Regions from separate parts of the Mesorhizobium sp. M0437 genome, predicted to be linked through region 2. Evidence: riboswitches for the same ligand, from Rfam matches in the RefSeq annotation. Region 2 holds a riboswitch; each other region holds the start of a gene.
What was found. Region 2 has a riboswitch for thiamine pyrophosphate ahead of thiC (phosphomethylpyrimidine synthase ThiC). Riboswitches for the same ligand answer to the same signal wherever they lie in the genome.

Region 1 (3,273 bases), on a different contig from region 2:
GAGAATCCCTTGACCACGGTCAGATCGCCAAAGGTCTTCTCGATGTTCTTGGCTTCGATCACCAGCTTGCCGGATTCGGCGGCGTCGCTGGCTGTCATCGTCGCCGCACCCTCGGCGCCGCGATGACCACGAAAGCGCTGGCGCATGGTCTGCAACTCACCGAGCCGGCGCATGTTGCGCTTGCGCCGCGCTGTCACGCCATAGCGCAGCCAGTGCTCCTCGCGCACGATCTGGCGACCGAGCTTGTGCTGCTCGCGCTCTTCCTCCTCCAGCACCGTGTCGCGCCATTCCTCGAAATAGCCAAAGCCCTTGTCGAGACGGCGGGTCTGGCCGCGGTCGAGCCAGATTGTGGCGCGTGACACGCGCTCGAGAAAACGGCGGTCATGCGAGATGACGACCAGTGCCGAGGAGGTGCGGGCAAGCTCCTCCTCCAGCCATTCGATGACCGAAAGGTCAAGATGATTGGTCGGCTCATCGAGGAGGAGAATGTCGGGCTCCGGCGCCATGACGCGGGCGAGGGCGGCGCGCCGCGCCTCGCCGCCGGAAAGGTCGTTCGGCCGTTCCTCGCCGGTCAGGCCGAGATGCTCCATCAGATAGGTGGCGCGGTAGGGATCGTCGGCGGGCCCGAGCCCCGCCTCGACATAGGCGCGGACGGTCGCAAAACCGTCCATGTCGGGCATTTGCGGCAAGTAGCGCACGGTTGCCGAGGGCTGGCGGAAGACTTCGCCATCCTGCGGTTCGATCAGCCCGGCGGCGATCTTGAGGAGCGTCGACTTACCAGAGCCGTTGCGGCCGACCAGGGCGATCTTGTCGCCAGCCGAGGCCGTCAGGGCGGCACCGTCGAGCAACGGCGTGCCGCCAAAGGTCAGCTTTATCCCGTCGAGATTGAGAAGCGGCGGCGCCATATCAGCTTTCTGGGCTCAGCTTTCCGGAAGAGGGTAGGGATGCGCGAGCAGCAGCGCCCGGCCGCTGGCCAGCGCGATTTCCAGCCGGCCCCTGACCTCGTTGGAAATGGTCAGCGACGAGCCGAACGCAACCTCGACATGGTCGAGCGGCCATTTGGCGCCGGTGACTGTCAGGCCGGCGAGATCGGAGAAGCCGAGCACCGAAAACAGCGTGCCGTCGGCATAGTCGAAGCCAGTCTTTCCAGGCAGCAAAGGAATGCCTTCCTGTGCGCCGCTGGTCAAAAGCACTTCCGTTCCGCCTTCCGCCAGCCGGACGCTCAGCGCCAGATGCAGGAAGATGTGGTCGGTACGTTTGCCGCCGAAGGCGCCTGCGAGCACAAGGCTTGTCGCACCGCGTTCGAGCGCGGCGGCGATAGCGAGTTCACCGTCGGTCTTGTCTTTTTCGGCAGGAAATACCTGCCGTGGCACGGCGGCCAGATCCTCCGGCAACTCGGCAGGCACGGAATCGAAATCGCCGACCCAGAGTTCCGGCCTCAGGCCCAGCATGCGGGCATGACCGATGCCGGCGTCGGCGGCGATGACGCGCGAGCCTTCGACCTGGCGGTCGAGCAGCGGTGTGCGGATGAGATCGCCGCCAAGCAGGATGGTGAATGTGCTCATATCTCGTGGCCCTTACCAGCCCTGCCCCGGAAACGGAAGATGAAACGGCAGACGAAACGGAAGGCTGGGCTTTGGATGCCCGGCAAACTTCCGCTTGCGCAGCACTTCGGCCGGGCCTATGTGTCGCAACGCTCTAACGGGGTGCCGGACGCGATTTTCGCGGACCGGCTGAGAGGCAAGACTGCCAACCCGCTGAACCTGATCCGGTTTGTACCGGCGGAGGGATTAGACGTTTCGGACAGCCCGACGCCTCAATTCCTTTCAACGCGAACGAAGGAGGCGCCGATGCGCAGTTTTTTCCACTCTCTTGTCTCAATTGTCCTGCTTGCGGCATCCGCGGTCGCCCTGCCGGGGCAGGCATCGGCACAGGATAGACTGACGGTCTATACCTATGAAAGCTTCACCGCCGATTGGGGTCCGGGACCGGCGGTGAAGAAGGCCTTCGAGGTCGAATGCAGCTGCGTCGTCGAATTCGTCTCGGTCGCCGACGGCGTGGCGCTGCTCAACCGTGTGAAGCTGGAAGGCGCCGCGACCAAGGCCGATATCGTACTTGGCCTCGATACCAACTTAACCGCCGACGCCAAGGCAACCGGCCTGTTTTCGCCGCACGGCGCCGTCTCGGGCGTCAATGTACCGGGCGGCTGGAGCGACGATATTTTCGTGCCGTTCGACTATGGCTATTTCGCCGTCGTCTACGACACCGAAAAACTGAAGAGCCCGCCGAAGAGCCTCAGGGAATTGGTCGAGGGCGATGCCGGAGAGAAGATCGTCATCCAGGATCCGCGCACCTCGACGCCGGGCCTTGGCCTGCTGCTGTGGGTCAAGTCGGTCTATGGCGACAAGGCGCCGGAAGCCTGGGCCAAACTCAAGGCGAAGGTGCTGACGGTAACGCCGGGCTGGAGCGAGGCCTACGGCCTGTTCACCAAGGGCGAGGCGCCGATGGTGCTGTCCTACACGACCTCGCCGGCCTACCACATGGTCGCCGAAAACACCGAGCGCTACCAGGCGGCGTCCTTCGAGGAGGGCGAATATCTGCAGATCGAGGTTGCGGGGATCACCACCAAGGGCGCGAAGAACCCGCTGGCGGAAAAGTTCATTGCCTTCATGACCGGACCGAAATTCCAGGATGTCATTCCCGAAACCAACTGGATGTTCCCGGCCGGCAAAACCGACAAGCCGCTCAACCCGGCGTTCGACAAGCTGGTCAAGCCGACCAAGACCTTGCTGTTCAGCCCGGAAGACGTCGCGGCCAACCGCAAGGCCTGGGTCGATGAGTGGCTTGCGGCGATGAGCAGGTAGGGCTCAAGCCTCGTCGGATGTTTGCGCCAAGCCACCCCCCTCCGGCCTGCCGGCCATCTCCCCCTCAAGGGCACGGCTATCGCAGATGGAACGCCGAGGCTTTCGCTCTACGACGTACCCCCACCCCTAACCCCTCCCCACAAGGGGGAGGGAGACTTCCGTTGGCACTGACCTCGGCAAATTGTCTGCCTTTCGGCGCCAAAAGGGGAAGTAAGGGCATGCGGCAGCGTTCCCTCCCCCTTGTGGGGAGGGTTAGGGTGGGGGTCCAACTTCGTAAGAATCCAAATGCGATAGCCCTGCCCTCAAGGGGGAGATCGGCAGCTTTGTCGCCTCTCCTCGTCCTGCCACTTGTGAGATTGGCGAAGGCGGCTGAGTGCGCAATCTCCCCCCTTGAGGGGGAGATGGCCGG
Region 2 (3,273 bases):
GCGACAGTTGGCAAGCTTTGCCGGCATTTCGATCTACCGGGACCGAACCCTGAATCGATTGAACGAAGCTGCGACAAATTCAAGCAACGCCAACTCCTCGCGCAGGCCGGCGTTCCAATACCGGCCTATCGGTTGGCAACGAATGCGGCGGAGGTAGAAAGCTCGGCTGCAGAGATCGGCCTGCCCGTGATTCTTAAGCCGGCAGTAGGCAGCGGCAGCATCGGTGTCCGATTGTGCCGCAGCCTCGAAGACGTAGCCGAACATACGACTTATCTATTGGGCGGAAAGCACATATGGCGGTCTACACCGAAAATACTCGTCGAAGAATTCGCACAGGGCCCGTTCTATAGCATTAATGTTATGGGGAATGAGGTCGTTGCGATTTGCGCCAATGACTTTGGTCCCCTCCCCCATTTCGTCATTCGTGAGGTGACCTATCCGGCCCTGCTGACTGATCAGGAGCGTGAGCGCATCGCCGATGTTTCGCTGAGCTGTTTGCGGGCTCTCGGCCTTGGCTGGGGGCCAACTAACATTGAACTCCGGTGCACGAAACGCGGTCCAGTTGTCATTGAAATCAATCCGCGTCTTAGTGGCGCGCCCGACCCTCAGCTGGTCCAGTTAGCTTACGGTGTCGACCTCGTAACCGAGCACATCAAGCTTGTCATTGGCGAGGAATGGGATCTGCGCAAAAAGCATTCGCATACTGCGGCCGCGCGATTCCTGCTTCCTGATCAAGATGGCACCCTCGACTGGATTGGTGGCGACACTCAGGCAGCTGCTATATCAGGTGTGGCCGAGGTCAAATTGAATGTTGAACCCAAGACACCGATCGTCAGGAAGGGGGATTTCCGAGACTGGATTGGACATGTCATTGCCACTTCGCCCAGCCGTGCTGAAACCGAGGGCGCCCTTCAGCGAGCGGTCGACTTGATCGATTGGTCGATCACCCCTTTTCCGGCGACAATAAGAGGTGATCGAGAGCACGATGTTTGTGGGGCGTTCGGGCGGCCCACCAGTTCTGTTCCGATCAGGCGTTGACGGCTTAAGATCCTTGAAACGCAGCAGTTCCGTCTACGTCAATGTCACATCAAGTTTGACGAGGCAAATGCAGCTTTGGCCACACCTGCCCTATCTCCCGCGGAACTTCTCCGCGACCCATGGCGAGGCCGTCGGCCCAATTTGGGCCCAATTTGATTGCCGCCCACCGCCGCCGCAGGACGAACATGCGCTTGACAAGACAACGCCGGCCCGTTCAACTTGAGGCATTCACCAGGGGAGTCCCGGCAAGGGGCTGAGATACTGCTGGCTTTCGCGGCGCAGTGACCCGTTGAACCTGATCCAGTTCATACTGGCGTAGGGACGGTGCAAGCGCTCTGCGGGAGTTCACGCCCGAGGTCCTGTTTCGGCAGGTCGACAGAAGCGTCTTTTCATCCTTCCGGCACAGAACTGGGTCTCCAATGCATGAGCAAAGGAGCCTCAAGATGAATGCCCTCACCCCAGCCGTCTCAACGGGACCGCTGCCTGCTTCGCGTAAGATCCACAAGCCCGGTGCCATCCACCCGCAGATCAGGGTGCCGATGCGCGAAATCTCCGTCCATCCGACAGCCGGCGAACCGCCCGTCACCGTCTACGACCCGTCGGGCTCCTATACCGATCCGGCTGTCGAAACCAGCATCCAAAAAGGCCTGGCCCGGCTTCGCCACGAATGGATCTTGGCGCGCGGCGATGTCGAGGACTGTGACGGCCGCCACGTCCGGCCGGAGGACAACGGATTCGCGACGGGCGAACGCCTGACGCCAGAATTTCCCATCCGCCACCGACCGCTCAGAGCCAAAGCAGGCAAGAGGGTGACGCAGCTTGCCTATGCACGCGCCGGCATCATCACACCCGAAATGGAGTTCGTCGCCGTCCGCGAGAACCTTGGCCGCGAGATCCGGCGCGGCAAGCTCGAGCGCGACGGCGAAGCCTTCGGCGCGGCGATCCCCGACTTCGTCACGCCGGAATTCGTGCGTGATGAGGTGGCGCGCGGACGCGCAATCATTCCCGCCAACATTAACCACCCAGAGAGCGAGCCGATGATCATCGGCCGCAATTTCCTGGTCAAGATCAATGCCAATATCGGCAACTCCGCTGTCACCTCCTCGATGGCCGAAGAGGTCGAAAAGATGGTCTGGGCGATCCGCTGGGGCGCCGATACGGTGATGGACCTGTCGACCGGCCGCAACATCCACAACATCCGCGACTGGATCGTCCGCAACTCGCCGGTGCCGATCGGCACGGTGCCGCTCTACCAGGCGCTCGAGAAGGTTGGCGGCATTGCCGAGGATCTGACCTGGGAGGTGTACCGCGACACGCTGATCGAACAGGCCGAACAGGGCGTTGACTATTTCACCATCCATGCCGGCGTGCGGCTGCATTACATCCCACTGACCGTTGACCGGGTCACGGGTATCGTCTCGCGCGGCGGCTCGATCATGGCAAAATGGTGCCTGCACCATCACCGGGAAAGCTTCCTCTACGAGCACTTCGCGGAGATCTGCGACATCTGCGGCGCCTATGACGTCTCCTTCTCGCTCGGCGACGGCCTTCGTCCCGGCTCGATCGCCGATGCCAACGATGCGGCGCAGTTCGCCGAGCTGGAAACGCTTGGCGAGCTGACGAAGATCGCCTGGGCGAAGGATTGCCAGGTGATGATCGAGGGGCCTGGCCACGTGCCGATGCACAAGATCAAGCAGAACATGGACAAGCAACTCGCCGTTTGCGGCGAGGCGCCGTTCTATACGCTTGGCCCGCTGACGACCGACATCGCGCCGGGCTACGACCACATCACCTCCGGCATCGGCGCGGCGATGATCGGTTGGTTCGGCACCGCCATGCTCTGCTACGTCACGCCCAAGGAACATCTCGGCCTTCCCGATCGCAACGACGTCAAGACCGGCGTGATCACCTACAAGATCGCGGCGCATGCCGCCGACCTGGCGAAGGGTCACCCGGCGGCGAAGATCCGCGACGACGCGCTGTCGCGGGCCAGATTCGAGTTCCGCTGGGAGGACCAGTTCAACCTGTCGCTCGATCCCGAAACAGCGCGGTCCTTCCACGATCAAACCTTGCCCAAGGAGGCGCACAAGCTGGCGCATTTCTGCTCGATGTGCGGACCGAAATTCTGCTCGATGCGAATTTCCCACGACATCCGCGCCGAGGCACAGAAAGAGGGCATGGCGGCGATGGCGGCGAAATACCGCGAGGGCGGCGATCTCTACGTGCCGGCGGACG
Region 3 (3,273 bases), on a different contig from region 2:
TTCTTTTGCTCAAAGACTCGCGATCAAGCTATGCGATCGAGGGCGAGCACCCGCCGCAAGATCGCATCCAGCGCTGGGGCCGCGCCATCGGCGAAGCCGGCCGCTGGCCGATCGATCGCGATGAGCTGCTGCGTCTGCAAAGAATTGTACTTGGTGACGCTCGTTTCGTAAGACTTGGCTTCCGAAAAGAAGGAGGTTTCGTCGGTGAGCATGATCGAGACAACGGTACGCCCTTGCCCGATCACATCAGCGCTCGGCCCGAGGACCTGCCGCGGCTAATCGATGGAATGGCGGCGTTCGATCAGGGCCCCGCGCAAAAGCTTGATGCAGTCGTAGCCGCCGCAATCCTCGCCTTCGGCTTTGTCTATATTCACCCGTTCGAGGACGGAAACGGCCGCATTCACCGCTACCTAATCCACCACGTCCTTGCCATGCGCGGCTTCAATCCGCCGGGAGTGGTCTTTCCCGTCTCGGCCGCGATCCTGGACCAGATCAACGAGTACAGGGGCGTGCTCGAGAGCTATTCGCAGCGCCTTCTGCCGTTGGTGGAATGGGAACCGACGCCGCAATTCAACGTCCGGGTGCTGAATGACACCGGTGATTTCTACCGGTTCTTCGATGCAACCCCGCACGCCGAATTCCTCTATGCTTGCGTTCAGCGGACGATCGAACGGGACCTTCCCGAGGAAACCGCATTTCTGCAGCGCTACGATCAGTTCCGGCAGCAGGTGGACGCCTTTATCGACATGCCCGAGCGGTTGACCGATCTGCTCTTCCGTTTTCTTCACCAGAATGATGGCCATCTATCGAACCGCGCGCGCGAGAAGGAATTCGCCGCGCTGACCAGTGACGAGGCAGGAAGAATCGAGGCGATCTACGCGCAAACCTTTGGTGCCCATTGAAGGTGTGATCATCAGGATCGATTTTTAGTCCGACGCTTTGCGATTCCCTTGTCCTTGCCTTCATCTCCGACGCTTGACTTGTCACCGAGACATGCACGATTTTTTCCGCACGGTCTGACCGGCCGCCGATCAGCCGCGGCCAGAACGCGCTTGACAAACCGGAGCCGTCCCGTCCAACCTCACGCATTCACCAGGGGAGTCCCGGCAAGGGGCTGAGATACTGCTGGCTTTCGCGGCGCAGTGACCCGTTGAACCTGATCCAGTTCATACTGGCGTAGGGACGGTGCAAGCGCTTTGCGGGAGTTCACGCCCGAGGTCCTGTTTCGGCAGGTCGACAGAAGCGTCTTTTCATCCTTCCGGCACAGAACTGGGTCTCCAATGCACGAGCAAAGGAGCCTCAAGATGAATGCCCTCACCCCCGCCGTGTCGACGGGACCGCTGCCTGCCTCACGCAAAATCCACAAGCCCGGTGCCATCCACCCGCAGATCAGGGTGCCGATGCGCGAAATCTCCGTCCATCCGACGGCAGGCGAGCCGCCGGTGACCGCTTACGATCCGTCCGGCCCCTATACCGACCCGACTGTCGAAACCAGCATCGAAAACGGCCTTGCACGGCTTCGCCATGAATGGGTCACCGCGCGCGGCGATGTCGAAGCCTATGACGGCCGCCACGTCCGGCCAGAAGACAATGGGTTTGCGGCGGGCGAGCGCCTAACACCGGAATTTCCAGTCCGCAACCGGCCACTCCGGGCCCAGACCGGCAAGGCGGTGACACAGCTTGCCTATGCGCGCGCTGGCATCATCACGCCCGAAATGGAGTTCGTCGCCATCCGCGAGAACCTTGGTCGCGAGATCCTGCACGGCAAGCTTGAGCGCGACGGCGAGGCCTTCGGCGCGGCGATCCCCGACTTCGTCACGCCTGAATTCGTGCGCAACGAGGTGGCGCGCGGACGGGCGATCATTCCCGCCAACATCAACCATCCCGAGAGCGAGCCGATGATCATCGGCCGGAATTTCCTGGTCAAGATCAACGCCAATATCGGTAACTCCGCCGTCACATCGTCGATGGCTGAAGAGGTCGAAAAGATGGTGTGGGCGATCCGCTGGGGCGCCGACACGGTGATGGATCTGTCGACCGGCCGCAACATCCACAACATCCGCGAATGGATCGTCCGCAACTCGCCGGTGCCGATCGGCACGGTGCCGCTCTACCAGGCGCTCGAGAAAGTCGGCGGCATTGCCGAGGATCTTACCTGGGAGGTTTACCGCGACACGCTGATCGAACAGGCCGAACAGGGCGTCGACTATTTCACCATCCACGCCGGCGTGCGGCTGCATTACATCCCGCTGACCGTTGACCGGGTCACGGGTATCGTCTCGCGCGGCGGCTCGATCATGGCAAAATGGTGCCTGCACCATCACCGGGAAAGCTTCCTCTACGAGCACTTTGCGGAGATCTGCGACATCTGCCGCGCTTATGACGTCTCCTTCTCGCTCGGCGACGGCCTTCGTCCCGGCTCGATCGCCGACGCCAACGACGCGGCGCAATTCGCCGAGCTGGAAACGCTCGGCGAGCTGACGCAGATCGCCTGGGCGAAAGATTGCCAGGTGATGATCGAGGGGCCCGGCCACGTGCCGATGCACAAGATCAAGGCGAACATGGACAAGCAGCTCGCCGTCTGTGGCGAGGCGCCGTTCTATACGCTTGGACCGCTGACGACCGACATCGCGCCGGGCTACGACCACATCACTTCCGGCATCGGCGCGGCGATGATCGGCTGGTTCGGAACGGCCATGCTCTGCTACGTCACGCCCAAGGAGCATCTCGGCCTTCCCGACCGCGATGACGTCAAGACCGGCGTGATCACCTACAAGATCGCAGCGCACGCGGCCGACCTGGCGAAGGGCCACCCGGCGGCGAAAGTCAGGGATGACGCCCTTTCCCGCGCGCGCTTCGAGTTCCGCTGGGAGGACCAGTTCAACCTGTCGCTCGACCCCGAAACCGCACGGTCCTTCCACGACCAGACCTTGCCCAAGGAGGCGCACAAGCTGGCACATTTCTGCTCGATGTGCGGACCGAAATTCTGCTCGATGCGTATCTCTCACGACATCCGCGCCGAGGCACAGAAAGAGGGCATGGCGGCGATGGCGGCGAAATACCGCGAGGGCGGCGATCTCTACGTGCCAGCGGACGAGATCGGCGCACCGGTCACGCCTCAGCCAGGTAAGCCATCATGAAGGTGCTGATAAAGGGGGCCGGCGTCGCCGGCCTCACCGCCGCCTTCGAACTCGCCGCCCGCGGCGCGACGGTCACGGTCGCCGAGATCCGGCATGGCCTTGGAGGCAATGCGTCGTGGTTCGCCGGCGGCAT

Region 1: another riboswitch for thiamine pyrophosphate. It lies ahead of thiB (thiamine ABC transporter substrate binding subunit); the one in region 2 lies ahead of thiC (phosphomethylpyrimidine synthase ThiC).
Region 3: another riboswitch for thiamine pyrophosphate. It lies ahead of thiC (phosphomethylpyrimidine synthase ThiC); the one in region 2 lies ahead of thiC (phosphomethylpyrimidine synthase ThiC).

Annotation. Positions count from the first base shown of each region.
Region 1 is NZ_JAMYRK010000005.1:43,794-47,066, reverse strand. Features, by position in the region: gene NKI72_RS04895 (ABC-F family ATP-binding cassette domain-containing protein) at 1-905, opposite strand, end outside; gene NKI72_RS04890 (thiamine diphosphokinase) at 921-1,565, opposite strand; TPP riboswitch at 1,693-1,807, shown strand; gene thiB (thiamine ABC transporter substrate binding subunit) at 1,851-2,864, shown strand.
Region 2 is NZ_JAMYRK010000015.1:28,769-32,041, forward strand. Features, by position in the region: gene NKI72_RS12150 (ATP-grasp domain-containing protein) at 1-1,038, shown strand, start outside; TPP riboswitch at 1,262-1,378, shown strand; gene thiC (phosphomethylpyrimidine synthase ThiC) at 1,482-3,273, shown strand, end outside.
Region 3 is NZ_JAMYRK010000002.1:56,961-60,233, forward strand. Features, by position in the region: gene NKI72_RS01570 (Fic family protein) at 1-902, shown strand, start outside; TPP riboswitch at 1,085-1,201, shown strand; gene thiC (phosphomethylpyrimidine synthase ThiC) at 1,305-3,140, shown strand; gene thiO (glycine oxidase ThiO) at 3,137-3,273, shown strand, end outside.